Regions from separate parts of the Arthrobacter sp. K5 genome, predicted to be linked through region 1. Evidence: predicted binding sites of a transcription regulator. Region 1 holds the regulator's gene; the other holds the start of a gene.
The links. Region 1 encodes Rex, which represses fermentation and respiration genes when NADH is low (regulators of the CRP and FNR family bind a similar motif). Its sites were predicted from a motif close to CTTGTGAANNNNTTCACAAG; they were not measured.
Positions count from the first base shown of each region.

Region 2: a site for Rex is predicted at 2,583-2,602, ahead of benA (benzoate 1,2-dioxygenase large subunit). Genes of this name have one in related genera too.

Region 1 covers NZ_CP159279.1:2,149,645-2,156,805, reverse strand. Annotated here, with positions in the region: gene ABRP34_RS09740 (MFS transporter) at 1-181, shown strand, start outside; gene ABRP34_RS09735 (3-deoxy-7-phosphoheptulonate synthase) at 520-1,656, shown strand; gene ABRP34_RS09730 (helix-turn-helix domain-containing protein) at 1,755-1,967, shown strand; gene ABRP34_RS09725 (AURKAIP1/COX24 domain-containing protein) at 2,189-2,287, shown strand; gene ABRP34_RS09720 (HAD-IB family hydrolase) at 2,460-3,278, opposite strand; gene ABRP34_RS09715 (glutaredoxin family protein) at 3,362-3,619, shown strand; gene ABRP34_RS09710 (redox-sensing transcriptional repressor Rex) at 3,706-4,401, shown strand; gene ABRP34_RS09705 (hypothetical protein) at 4,495-5,406, opposite strand; gene ABRP34_RS09700 (hypothetical protein) at 5,612-6,373, opposite strand; gene ABRP34_RS09695 (YceI family protein) at 6,502-7,050, opposite strand.
Region 2 covers NZ_CP159280.1:172,847-180,007, forward strand. Annotated here, with positions in the region: gene benC (benzoate 1,2-dioxygenase electron transfer component BenC) at 1-283, opposite strand, end outside; gene benB (benzoate 1,2-dioxygenase small subunit) at 413-949, opposite strand; gene benA (benzoate 1,2-dioxygenase large subunit) at 985-2,367, opposite strand; gene catA (catechol 1,2-dioxygenase) at 2,693-3,577, shown strand; gene ABRP34_RS23180 (enolase C-terminal domain-like protein) at 3,827-4,927, shown strand; gene catC (muconolactone Delta-isomerase) at 4,955-5,233, shown strand; gene ABRP34_RS23190 (benzoate/H(+) symporter BenE family transporter) at 5,264-6,547, shown strand; partial or broken gene ABRP34_RS23195 (diguanylate cyclase) at 6,693-7,016, shown strand; gene ABRP34_RS23200 (VOC family protein) at 7,128-7,161, shown strand, end outside.

The DNA of each region.
Region 1 (7,161 bases):
GACGCTGCTGGCCGAGCACGGGGTGCCCTTTGTTGGAGCCATCATGATTGGGGCTTTGGTGGCCGCCATGCTCATCGGGGTTATTTGGGCACCTGACACCCAGGGCAAGAGCCTGGAGCAGATCGAGCAGGAACGCTACGGCGAGCCTGCGAAGCAACCGGTGGAGCAAACCACGGCTTAATTCGGCCCGGACCAGCGCGAACGTACACTTGAGGCCCTTGGGAAACGCTTCCTCGGGGCCACAAGTGTACGTTCGCGCTCCGGCCGATATGCGGAGCCGCGAAGTCCGAATGTGACGGGCGCCGATTTGGCGATCCATCAGCGCGGGCTTATGGTCATTTCCATGACTAACCGTTGGTATGCGTATTTTTCGTTGGCTCTGGAGGGGCCCGCGTCTAACTGACACGCATCCAACTTTCCTTCAGAGCCAACAGGGCAGAGATCATTCTCTGCCCTTCGCCATTTCTACGGCGGGTTCTGATCAGGGGCCCGCTCCCACCCGGAACAGGACCCCCGAAAATGAGCGCAACAGCCACCGAAACCCAGCAGCCGGCCTCGAAACGCCAGTCGACGTCGAACCTGAGGGTCAGCGAGATCACCGCCCTGCCCACGCCGCAGGAGATGATCGCGGAACTGCCGCTGGACGCGAAGGCGGCCGACGTCGTCGCACGCGGCCGCGACGAAGTCCGGGCCATCATGGACGGCGTGGACGACCGCCTGCTGGTCATCGTCGGTCCGTGCTCCATCCACGACCCCAAGGCCGGCCTGGAATACGCCCGCCGGCTGGTCAGCCAGGCCGAGAAGCACAAGGAAGACCTGCTGATCGTCATGCGGACCTACTTCGAGAAGCCGCGCACCACCGTGGGCTGGAAGGGCCTCATCAACGATCCGCACCTTGACGGCAGCCATGACATTGCGACGGGACTTCGGGCCGCCCGCCGGTTCCTGCAGCAGGTCACGTCCCTGGGCCTGCCCACGGCCACGGAGTTTCTTGAACCCATCAGCCCGCAGTACATGGCAGACCTCGTCTCCTGGGGAGCCATCGGCGCGCGGACCACGGAAAGCCAGATCCACCGCCAGCTCGCCTCCGGCCTCTCCATGCCCATCGGCTTCAAGAACGGAACCGACGGCGACCTCCAGGTGGCGGTCGACGCCTGCAGCGCCGCCGCCGCAGCCCAGGCCTTCCTCGGCATCGACAGCGACGGCCGGGCCGCTCTGGTGTCCACCGCGGGCAACCCCGACACCCACGTGATCCTCCGCGGCGGCCGGAAGGGCCCCAACTACTCCGCCGCCGACGTCGAGGCGGCCTCCGCCAAGCTCGCCGCCAAGAACCTCAACCCGCGGCTGATCGTGGACGCAAGCCACGCCAACAGCGGCAAGAGCCACCACCGCCAGGCTGAGGTGGCGCTCGAGATCGGTGCCCAGCTCGAGGACGCGGGAACGGCCGCAGGAGCGGTCGCCGGCGTCATGCTGGAGAGCTTCCTGGTGGGCGGCGCGCAGAACCTCGACGTGGCCGAGCACGCCGCCGGACACTCGGATCTGGTCTACGGCCAGAGCGTGACAGATGCCTGCATGGAGTGGGATGTGACGGCGTCCGTCCTCGAACAGTTGGCGGCATCGTCGCGGAAACGGCGGGCTTTCACAATGGCCACGTGAGCATCTAGAGTAACTAGAACACGGTTGTTCGATGGCTCAGCATCGGCGCACACCGCAGAAAGACCGGCGTCGTTGCTGAGAGCAAAGGAATATGGGTAATGTCCGCAGAGTCGAACTTCTCGAACGCCAAGTTCTTGACCGTGGCCGAGGTGGCTGAGGTTATGCGTGTCTCCAAAATGACCGTGTACCGCCTTGTCCATTCGGGGGAGATGCCAGCCGTCAGGTTCGGCCGCTCCTACCGCGTCCCGGAGACCGCCGTCGAACAGTACCTCAAGGGTGCTGTCGTGGACGGTCACACGGGAACCGCGTAACGGAGCCCCGCTGACCGCACCAATCCCGTGGTTGCTGCAGCCGCCTTGGGGGCCGCTGCATGCCGCGGGGCGGTGCTGGTCAGGGGATGCTCCAGATAAGCGGTACCCTGTTAAAGAACGTGTTACGTCATTGTAAGAATCTGTCAGTTGTTCAGTCTGTTGCTCAGTCCACGGACCTTCTCCATCAGACAGGTACTGCATCTAGTTTGTAAGGAACTTTCGTGGGTTCAGTTATTAAGAAGCGTCGCAAGCGTATGGCCAAGAAGAAGCACCGCAAGTTGCTTCGTAAGACCCGCCACCAGCGCCGCAATAAGAAGTAGAGCTCGCTCTACGCGTCAATGCCCGTCCCCTTTCGAGGGTGCGGGCATTTTTGCGTTCCTGCGACACGCACACCGCCCTGCGACGCGCAAATGGTGTGGGGACACGCGAATTCGGGTGTCCTGTGACGGGAAGTGTGTCCGGGGGTGGAAAGCGTGTCCGGGGGAGGAAGCGTCAGGCGCGGGGGCCGCGGAAGCGCGTGTAGCCCCGCCAGAGGCCGTAGACCGCTCCTCCTGCTGTGGCTGCCTTGAGGCCCAGGGTGGCTGCCCGGCGGCCGGCCCGGAAGTCGTAGACCGGCCAGTTGCGTTCGCGGGCGTGCTTGCGCAGGCGGGCGTCCGGGTTGATCGCGACGGGGTGGCCCACCATCGTCAGCAGCGGGATGTCGTTGTAGGAGTCGCTGTAGGCCCAGCAGCGCTTCAGGTCCAGTCCGTGGTTGTCCGCGATGCCCTGGACCGCCACAGCCTTGGCGGCGCCGTGCAGGATGTCCCCGACGAGCCTGCCCGTGTAGAAGCCGTCCTTGGTCTCGCCCACGGTTCCGAGGGCGCCGGTGAGGCCCAGACGCGTGGAAATCACCGTGGCCACCTCGATCGGCGTCGCGGTGACCAGCCACACCTTCCGGCCCACGCGCAGGTGCTGCTCGGCCAGGGCCTTCGCGCCGGGCCAGATCCGGGAGGCGATCATCTCGTCATAGACCTCTTCGCCCAGCGCCTTGATGTCCTCCTCCGTGATGCCGGCGGCGAGCCTCAGCGCGGAATCCCGGACAGCGTGGACGTCGTTGAGGTTCTCGCCCCGGAGCACGAACTTGAGCTGCTTCCATGCCATGCCCGCCGCCTGCGCAAGCGTGAAGGCGCCGCGCTGGTGCATTTTCCTGGCGACGTGGAACAGGCTGGCGCCGCGCATGAGGGTGTTGTCGACGTCGAAGAAGGCTGCCTCGCCGTGTTGCTGCTTCGCAACCGGACGGTGGGCCACAGCGACGTACTTCTCCTCGGGCATGCCACTGAGTCTAGTCAATGCAGTACCGCGCACCTGACGGCCGCCGCGTCGCTCCGCGACAGGAACGGGGATACGGTTGAAGCATGGCAAACCCCGACGTCGTTCTCCTCACCAAACCTGACTGCCACCTGTGCGCCGCGGCGCGCGACGCCGTCGGGCGGGTGACAGCCGGGCTGGGACTTTCGTGGTCGGAGCGGCAGCTGGACGCCGACGACGAACTGCGCGATCGCTACGCCGAGGAGATCCCAGTGGTGCTGGTGGACGGCATCCAGCGCGACTTCTGGAAGATCGACGAGGCGCGCCTGGAACGCGTCCTGCGCCGAGCCATGACGGGGGATTAGCCAATTTCGAACAATGGCATTGGCTTTGTTGACATATCTGATGGGGATTTAGAGTGGACTCACAACGCGACGCAACGGAGCAGACAGTGACTTCGCTCGATTCACCACCCCAGGCCCTGCCCGGGCCCACCGGGGCTGCCGGAAAGCAGATCCCGCCGGCGGCCGTGGCCCGGCTGACGATCTACCTGCGCGCCCTGAACTCCCTGCTGGCCGAAGGCACCGAGCGGGTGTCGTCCGAATCACTGGCTGAGCTTTCCGGTGTCAGCTCCTCAACCCTCCGCAAGGACCTGTCCCATGTGGGCTCCTATGGCACCCGCGGCGTGGGCTATGAGGTGCAGTACCTGAGCCGCCACATCGCCGCCGCACTCGGCCTGACGCATGACTGGAAAGTCGCGATTGTCGGCGCCGGTAACCTGGGTAAGGCGCTGGCCCGCTACGGCGGTTTCGAATCCAGGGGCTTTGACGTGGTTGCCATCTTCGACGCCGACCAGATGGTGGTGGGCAACGAAGTGGGCTGGCTGAGGGTCAGCGACGTTGCGGACCTGGAGACGGTCCTGGAACGGACCGGCACCAACATGGTGGTGCTGGCACTGCCGGCCGCCGTGGCCCAGAGCATCTGCGACCGGGTGGTGACCGCCGGTGTCCGGAGCATCCTCAGCTTTGCGCCGGTGATGCTCCAGGTGCCCGACGGCGTGACGCTGAGGAAGGTGGACATGGCCACCGAGCTGCAGATCCTGGCGTATCACGCGCAACGGGCGCAGACCCCCGGCGAGCCGGAGTAGCTCCGGCCTTTCAGGAATCCGCGCCCGTTGGGGATAGCGGCTTGTTGCTCGCGATGCCTGGCGGCTTGCCCGCCGTCGGCAGCGTTCGCTTAACTAACGGCCGTACGGGCCGCCCGGCTGCGAGTACGGGTTGGCGAACGGCTGCGGCTTTTGGAAGTACGGCGCCGCGCCGGGCAGGTAAAGCATGATAATCGCGGCGATGCCGAGGACGCCCACCAGGGTGTTCAGGCCCCGCGGGAAGAGGCTGAACACGGAAAGCGCTGCAAAGACGGTGCCCAGGATGCGGGCCCAGTTCTTGCCCTTTCGGACGTTGAAGGCCACCAGCGCGTAGAGGCCGGCGCCGATCAGGGCAAAGACCACCATGGTTCCGATGATGAAGCCCTTGATGTCCTCGAACGCGATGTCCTGGCCGCTGCCGCGCAGCTGCTCCTCGAACGTGCTCCGCATGGCCGGGTCGTCCAGGGTGGGGATCGTGACCAGGAGGTTCAGGAGCGACAGCACGCCCGCAGCGATGATCAGCCAGAAGGAATAGTTCACGAGCTGCGGAACCCCGGCGCCGGTTGCTGCCTGGGCCTGTTCCGACGGGTACTGCCCATAGGGGGACTGGCCATACGGGCTCTGGCCGCCGTAAGGGGACTGCCCAAACTGAGACTGTCCGTACTGGGGCGGGTTCTGCCCAAACTGAGACTGTCCGTACTGCGGTGCGCCGCCCTGTCCGGTCTGCCCGTACTGGGGCGCGTTCTGTCCGGTCTGCCCGTACTGGGGTGCGTTCTGTCCGTACTGCGGGGCGTTCTGCCCGAACTGCGACGCGTTCTCGCCGTACTGGGGTGCGGCGGGCGGTGTTCCCTGGCCGTACTGAGGGCTGTTCTGCCCGAACTGGGGCGTGCCCTGCTCGTGCTGGGGCGCGTCCTGACCGTAGCGGGGCTGCCCGTCGCCTGGCTGACGACCGTTTTCCGGCTCATTGGAGCCGGGGTCGTTGGAGTGCGGGACTGGAGGATTGCTCATGAGCGGTCCTTTGCATAGTGACGTCTGAATCGGCTACCGGTTCAGACGCCTGCCCTCCCCAGCATGGTTCACTTCCCACCGTACCCCTCAGCGGGTATGCGGTGGATCATTCCAGAGAGGTATTCCAAAAGGCGCCCCAACCTGCGGAAACGCTGTGCTGCAGGGCATTGTCTGGCCAGGATCGGTGTCCCCCGCAGGGCGCCGATCAGAGGCGGCCCCGTGCCGCAACGAACCAGGCCTGTGAGCTGGGCACCCACATCAGCGCCGTGGCCACCAGGCTGACCAGAAAGCCCAGCCAGTTCCCGTCCTGGCCCGCGGGGAAACTCGAGCTGATGATGGCCAGCAGCAGCGACACCCCGGCCACGATGGTCAGGGCCAGCCGCGCCCACTCCTTGGCTTCCTTCAGCTTCAGGGCCAGGACAATCTCCGCCGCCGCCACAGCCAAGGCCACGAGGACGAGCAGGAACACGAGGATAGCCACGCCGGGAACGATCGCGAAGAGCACCAGGACGCCAAAGAGGCCGATCACACCGCCCAGCAGCCCCAGCAGGCCGCCGATCACCCAGATCCAGTAGGACACCTTGAGCTCTGTGGGCAGCCCGGTCACGTCGAAGAGGCCGGACAAGCCCCCGCGCGGCATGATCTCGCTAAAGTTCCGTGGCCGGTCCGCGGGCAGTTCGAAGGCGAACCGGCCACCGCCGGCAGGCGGCTGCTGGCCCGGGAACTGTTGGCCCGGCGTCGGCTGGCCCGCCTGCTCTGGCGTCGGCTGGCCCGCCTGCTCTGGAGTCGGCTGGCCCGGCTGGTCTGGCGTCGGCTGACCCGCCTGGCCCGTCTGACCTGCCTGGCCCGGCGTCGGACGTCCCGGTTCCTGGCCGGGGAACTGCGGTTCCGGCGTCGGACCATCCCTGCCGGATGGCGGCACTGCCCCGGGATCACGGGGCTCCGGTTCATCGCTGGGGGTGCTCATGGCACTCACTTTAAACCCGGGATACTGCCAATTCCAGAAGGCCTGAACGCCAAGCGCCCCGCCCGCGGAGAGTCCGCGGACGGGGCGTTGGGGTTCCAGCAATCGTGCCTGCCGGACCTGCCGGAAACCTAGGCTGCAGGTGCGATGAAGGCCAGTTCAAGGTTGATGGCAACCTTGTCACTGACGAGGACGCCGCCGGCTTCCAGCACGGCGTTCCAGGTCAGGCCGAAGTCCTTGCGGCTGATGGTGGTCTCGGCGGAAACGCCGGCGCGGGTGTTGCCGAAGGGGTCAACTGCAACGCCGTTGAATTCGGTCTCGAGGGAGACGGGGCGGGTGACACCCTTGATGGTCAGGTCGCCCTGGAGTTCGTAGCTGTCACCGTTGGCAACAAGGCCATTGGAGACGAAGGAGATCTCCGGGAACTTTTCGACGTCGAAGAAGTCTTCGCCGCGGACGTGGCCGTCGCGGTTGGCATCGCCGGAGTCGAAGCTGGCGGTCTGGATGGTGGCCTCGACCTTGGTGGCCGTGACGTCGTCGGCGAGGTTCAGGGTGGCGGCGGCGTCCTTGAACTGGCCGCGGACCTTGCTGATGCCGGCGTGGCGGACGGTGAAGGCGATCTCGCTGTGGGAGTTGTCGAGGGTCCAGGTGCCGCGGGTGAGCTCGGTGGAAAGTGCCATGGTGGTGCTCCTTGTATCGGTGGTCGGTCTGGTGATCGTTGAAGCTTTTGTTGAAGTCTCAACTAACTGCTGCATCCAGTATAAACATGCATTTGCATCTTTTATTCCATC
Region 2 (7,161 bases), on a different replicon from region 1:
TCGCCGGGATTTGGAGGGCGAGGTCCGATTCCGGGACCGCCTGGCAGGTGAGCAGGTAGCCCTTTTCGAGTTCCTCCTCGGTCATCGCGTCGTCGATAAAGTCACCGGGGTCGAAGGAGCCCGAGTCACAGAAAGTCTTACAGGTGCCGCAGGCACCGTCACGGCAGTCCGACGGGATGTTGATGCGCGCTTTGTACGCTGCGTCCATGACGGTCTCATAGTCGCCGACCTTGATGACCTTGGTGACGCCGTCCTCGAAGCTGAGGGCTACCTGATGGCCCATGATTTCCTCCTGGCTGGGAATCGCGTCTTCACGACCCCGAAAGTTATTGCTGTTGTCTCGTGTGAGGTGATGTCCGGCAGGACGCTGGGGACCGTGACCTCTAGCGAGTACGGCCGACGGCGCGGGCCGTCAGATCATGTAGACATCCACCACGTGGTGGATGTAATCGTTCTTCAGGACGACCTTCTTCTTGAGGATCACCGGCTCGCCGCCGGAGAGATCGATCGTGTAGAAGCTCGTGCCGAAGTAAGTGTCCGTGGTGTTGTAACGGAAGTACAGGGTGAACCAGTTGAAGCGGACCTTCACCTGGTCGCCATCATGCTCCAGAATCTCGACGTCGGTGATGTTGTGTCCGGTCCTCGGTTCCGGAAGCGACGTAGCCGACGAGCGGTCGGTCTTGATGCGGAAAACGCGGTCTTCAATCCCGCCACGGTTGTCGTAGTAGATGAGCGAAATTTCGTTCTGGGGATCCTCGGTGAGGCGGTCATCGACGTCCCAGGCCGGCATCCAGAACTCGGAGTCCGGGTGGTAGCACTGCAACCACTCATCGAACTGGCGGTCATCCAGCAGGCGGGCCTCCTTGTAAAGGAAGGCACGCACTGTTTCGAGGGTGGCAATCTGCTGGGCGGTTTTGAACGAGGTCACGGGTGTGGTCAGGCTTGTCATGGGTTTTGCAGCTCTCTCTGGGTCCGTTGGTCTGATCAGGCGGTGACGGGTACGGATTCCGGTGTTGAGCGCTCTTCCTCGGTTAGGGCCCTGTCCATGACTTCCTTCCAGTACCCATGCTGGATCGGGTACAGTCCCTCGTCCTCGGTGCGCACACCGGAGGCGATGACCCGGGTCATGCCCAACGCCTGTGCCTGCTCGTCCGGGCCCTGGATCTCGTGGGTGGAACCGCGGGTCATGTCATTCCACGGTGCAGCGGTGGCCCAGTAGGTCTTGTTGCAGGAACGGAACTCTTCGAGGTCATCGGGAGTGGCCATGCCGGTGGCGTTAAAGAAGTCTTCGTACTGCCGGATCCGCTTGGACCGGTTTTCCTGCGATTCACCCTTGGGGGCGATGCAGTAGATCGTGACTTCGGTCTGGTCCGCCGAAATCGGCCGGAAGTGCCGGATCTGCGAGGAGAACTGGTCCATGATGTAGACATTCGGGTACAGGCAGAGGTTCCGCGAGATGTTGATCATGAAGTTCGCCATTTCCTCGCCGTACTTTTCGACGAGTTCGTCGCGGCGGTCCCACAGGGGGCGGTCCTCGGGGTTGGTCCATTCCTGCCACAGGAGCAGGTGCCCGTGGTCATAGGAGTAGAACCCGCCCTTGACCTTGCCCCACTTGCCGGCGTCCATGGCCTTGGTCTTATTGGCTGAGTCGCCGGCGCTGCGGCGCGCAGTTGTTGCTGCGTAATTCCAGTGGACAGCGGTGACGTGGTATCCGTCTGCGCCGTTTTCCGCCTGGACCTTCCAGTTGCCGTCGTATGTGTAGGTCGAGGAGCCCCGCAGGACCTCCAGTCCTTCGGGCGACTGGTCCACGATGGAGTCGATCACCTTGGTGGCGTCGCCCAGGTGTTCTTCAAGCGGGAGGACATCGGCATTGAGCGAGCCGAACAGGAAACCACGGTATGACTCGAAGCGGGCGACCTTGGTGAGGTCGTGCGAGCCTTCCTTGTTGAAGTTCTCCGGGTACCCGGCATTGCGGGAGTCCTTGACCTTCAGCAGCTCGCCGGAGTTCTTGAACGTCCAGCCGTGGAAGGGACACGTGAACGTGGTGCGGTTGTCGGTCTTGCGGCGGCAGAGCATCGCGCCCCGGTGGGAGCAGGCATTGACGATGCAGTTGATCTTCTCGTCCTTGTCCCGGGTGATCACGACGGGCGTCCGCCCGATGTAGGTGGTGAAGTAGTCCCCCACGTTGGGAACCTGGGATTCGTGCGCCAGGTAGACCCAGTTGCCCTCGAAGATGTGCTTCATCTCGAGTTCGAAGATTTCTTCATCGGTGAAGATCTCGCGCTTGGCCCGGATGACGCCGTTTTCACGATCATCGATCACGGCATCTGCAAGGACCTCACGGACCCGGCTCAGGTTCTCGGTCATGACGTACTCCTTCTTCGGAGAGTTTGGGGCTGGCGGGCGGCGTCTCGAAGACCACGGTTCCTGCCGAAAGAAAAATGTATGTGAGCAATTCTGCTTCAAGGTGACAGCACTCACATCAGGTAAAACCCTAGGATCGACCAAGGGTGGCATTGATTACTGCCGGTGTCATAATCAGCCGCTAATAAATATTTGTTTCGTCCTTATCGGCGGCCTAACCTGAGATAAATGTCACGTGAAGCCACCTGACCGCTGTTGCGGCGGCGGGGCGCTCACGACAGGATGGGAGCCCTTCCCGTCCCCGCTACAAGGATCAGTGGAGATCACCATGACTGAAATTCAGAACGACATCCGCCAGGAAAACGAGGGAACCGCCGTGGAGGCCGGCTCGAAGGCCACCGAGCGCTTCGCCGCATCGGGCAAGACCTCCAGCGTGGCCGTGCCCAAGGAGCGCGTGAGCCTGCTCGCTGGCGCCTTGATTAAGGCTGCGAACGACATCGTCGTCGAACACCAGGTCACCTATGAGGAGTACAACGCGCTGAAGGCGTGGCTGATCAAGGTCGGCACCGACGGAGAGTGGCCCCTGTTCCTCGACGTGTGGCTCGAACACACCGTTGAGGATGTCAACTCCCAGGACCGTCCCGGCACCAGGGGAACCATCGAAGGCCCTTACTACGTGCCGGACTCGCCCGTGCTCGAATCCCCGGCCACCGTCGAGATGCGTGAGGATGAGGAGGGCACGCCGCTGCGCTTCAGCGGCCGCTTTACCGATACAGACGGCAACCCGATCCAGGGAGCACAGATTGAGATCTGGCACGCCGATGCAGCCGGTTTCTACTCGCAGTACGCACCGGGCCTTCCGGAGTGGCTGTTCCGTGCAACGGTCAAGGCCAATGACGATGGGCAGTTCACCATCCACACCATGCGCCCGGCTCCATACCAGATCCCTACAGACGGTGCCTGTGGGCAGCTCATCGAAGCAGCAGGATGGCACGCCTGGAGGCCCGCCCACATCCACATCAAGGTTTCCGCGCCCGGATTCCAGCCGGTGACCCAGCAGCTCTACTTCCCCGGAGACCCGCACAACGCTGATGACATCGCTTCCGCAGTCAAGCCCGAGCTCATGCTCGACCCCAAACCGCGCACCGATGGCGCGGCGGGCGAGGAAGCTGTATACGACTATGTTCTCGCCCGGGTCGGAGAGTCCAAGTAACAACTAACGCGCCTGCCCCGGCCAGGGGCGGCCCGTCCAGATGAGGCGCCCCGGAGCGGAAGGCTCCGGGGCGTTTCTCCAGCCGGCGGAGCCATTCCCGGCCAGCTCCCACCGCCCCTGAGGGGATTCGTTGTTGTTGATAACGAATTACGAAAACTCCTTCACCGAATTTCCATCGCTATGCCCAGTGCAGCCAGCTTCACCTCGTTCGCCATGACCCGCCCCGCCTCACTGAAAGGAACCGCGCCGTTGAAAATCGAACGGATTGAAGTGATTCCCTACTCCATTCCCTATACGCACCCCTTGAAGTTCGCCAGCGGTGAGGTGACGAATGCCGATCATGTTTTGGTGCGCCTGTACACGGACGACGGTGTCGTTGGAGTCGCAGACGCACCCCCACGTCCGTACACCTATGGCGAGACCCAGGTGTCAATCGGGACGATCATTGAGGGAACTTTCGCCCCGCAGCTGATCGGCCTTGAGATCACGGACCGGGAGCAGATTCATGCGGTGCTGCGTCGGACCATCCACAACCAGGTGGCAAAGGGTGCGGTCGACATTGCGGTATGGGACGCGATCGGCAAGACACTCGGCACTCCGGTCCACAAGCTCCTCGGAGGGTACACAGACCGGATGAGGGTCAGCCACATGCTCGGCTTCCGGCCCGCCCAGGAGCTTCTGGACGAGGCTCTGCGCTTCGGTGAGGAATACGGCATCACCACGTTCAAGCTGAAAGTGGGCCGACGGCCGCTGTCACTGGACATCGAGGCATGCCGCGTACTGCGCGAGGGCCTCGGTGAGGACGTGGAGATCTACCTTGACGCCAACCGGGGCTGGACTGCCAACGAGGCCCTCGAGGTACTGCACCGCTCCGAGGGGCTCGGACTGACCCTGCTCGAGGAACCGTGCGATGCCAAGGAAGCAATGAGCCGCCGGCGCCTGGTCGACAAGTCGCCAATCCCTGTGGTGGGTGATGAATCCGTCCCCACGGCAGGGGACGCGTCCCGCGAGCTTCTTTCAGGCGGTTGTAATGCCATCTGCATCAAGACCGCGCGATCGGGTTTCACTGAGGCCACTGAGATTCTGGGGCTGTGCACCGGGCTCGGGGTCGACGTGACCATGGGCAACCAGATCGATACGCAGGTCGGCTCGCTGGCGACGGTCGCCTTTGGTGCCGCCCACGAAGCCACCAGCCGCCGGGCAGGGGAACTGTCGAACTTCCTGGACATGTCCGATGATCTGCTGGCCGATCCACTCCGGATCATCAACGGGACGATTGCCGTGCGCGATCTGCCCGGCGTCGGCGCAGAAATCGACGAAGTCAAGCTCGCGAAGTACCGGCTGTCCTAGCCCCCCGATCACCAGGAGAACGAAATAATGTTGTTTTTGGCACGCATGGACGTGCAGTTCCCCCCGCACCTATCCGCAGCGGATATCACCCGCATGCAGGGACTGGAGAAGGAATACTCCCAGCAGCTGCAACAGGAAGGCCGACTTGCCTCGATCTGGCGGGTTGTCGGCGAGTACGCCAATTACTCGGTATTCGACGTCGCATCAAACGACGAGCTGCATGGTGTCCTCAGCAGCTTCCCCATGTACCCGTACATGAAGGTCAAGGTCACACCCCTGGCCAAACACCCCAACTCCATCCGCTGAGGGTCCATCCTCATCGATTCAGGAGCAACCATGCCCCAGTCCTCGAAGGCCCGGTCCACAGCCAACAAGTCGGCACGGGCCCTGCAACCAGGTCCCCAACCGCTCTTCGAGAGACCCAGGGTCCGCCCGGCAGGCATCCGCGATTTCTTGCGGGACATCGGGCCGCACTACGCCTCGAACGGGGCAGTCGGACTGGCCTTCTCCGCCTCGGGCCCGATTGCGGTCACCCTTACCGTCGGGTCGCTGGGCGGACTGACCCAGGGCCAGCTGGCGTCGTGGGTCTTCGCTATCTTCCTCTCGGCGGGTGCGGCGACGGTGCTCATGTCCATGATCTATCGCCAGCCCCTGGGTTTTGCCTGGTCCATCCCGGGCACCGTACTGCTGGGGCCATCGCTGCAGCACCTGTCCTTCCCCGAGGTGGTGGGGGCGTTCTTCTCAGCCGGAGTCCTGATCCTCGCCCTCGGCGCCACGGGAGTAGTGCGACGGATCATGGCGGCCATCCCCCTGCCGATCGTCATGGCCATGGTCGCGGCCGTTTTCCTCCGGTTCGGTACCGACATTGTCACCTCCACGCGCGACGATCCCGCAGTGGCGGTACCCATGGTAGTTGCGTTCCTCGTGCTCACCGCTGTGCCGGCATTGGGCAAATATCTCCCCCCGGTACTCGGCACCCTTGCGGTGGGCATCGTCTCCGTCGCACTCAGCGGCCGATTCATCATTGAGGGGGGAGGACCGGTTTTTGCCTCGCCATTGTTCACTGCCCCCGTCTTCACCTGGGCAGCCCAACTGGAACTGGTCATCCCTCTGGCGCTCACTGTCCTAGTCGTGCAGAACGGGCAGGGCGCAGCTGTGCTGACGGCCGCAGGCCACAAACCGCCAATCAACGTCTTCGCCATGAGCTCCGGGGTATTCTCCCTGCTCAATGCCTCCTTCGGCGGAATTTCGGCATGCGTGACCGGCCCCACCAATGCCCTGTTGACCGCCTCCGGGCAGAAAAATCGCCAGTACACCGCCGCGGTGATCTACGGTTTACTGTCTCTGGTATGTGCTCTGGTGGCTCCCATGCTGACCCGGCTCATGCTCGCCACCCCGCAGGCGTTCATTCTGGCCTTGGGCGGCATTGCCATGCTCAGGGCCCTCCAGCAGGCGTTCGTTGCTGCCTTCGCGACGAAGTTCACGCTCGGCGCCCTCGTCACTTTCGTCGTCACAATTTCAGGGCTAAACCTCTTCAACATCCACGCCGCGTTCTGGGGCGTCGTCATCGGTTACGGCGTATCCCGCCTGCTCGAGCGGCAGGACCACGCGACGACATGAAACTATCGCCGACGGCATGGAATATTCCTGCCTCCAGACGCGCACCCATAACTGCCGTTTGTACCTGAAAACGTTGACCTGCACTGCCACCGACCTGAAGGGAGTCATCGTGGCCAAGCCGAACATCACGGGCGAACTGCTATCGACCGTACCAGCCGATTCCTCGGCCGCCCCCGAGATCCAGGCCTCGCTTCCCAACTCCAGCGTCGTGAAGGCATTCAACACCACCTTCGCGGCCACCCTGGCCTCGGGCGAAATCGCCGGGCAGCCCACCACGGTGCTGATCGCCGGGGACGACGCGGACGCGAAGACCCGGCTCGCTGGGGTCATCACCGCCGCCGGCCTGCGCGCCATCGACGCCGGATCGCTGCGCCGGGCACGTGAGCTGGAGGCAACGGGCTTCCTGCAGATCGCCCTCGCCGCCGGTGAAAAGATCGCCTGGACCGGCGGCTTCGCCGTCAAGGCCTAAGCAGGCAGTCAACCCGACTCCGCACCACCGTATTTTCCGGGAGCCGGCCGCCTAATAGGCCGGCTCCCGCACCACGGGCGCGGCTTCCGTACCGAGAAAGAACCACCTCCGATGCCAGTCTCACCCGTCCGGCTGAACCATGCCG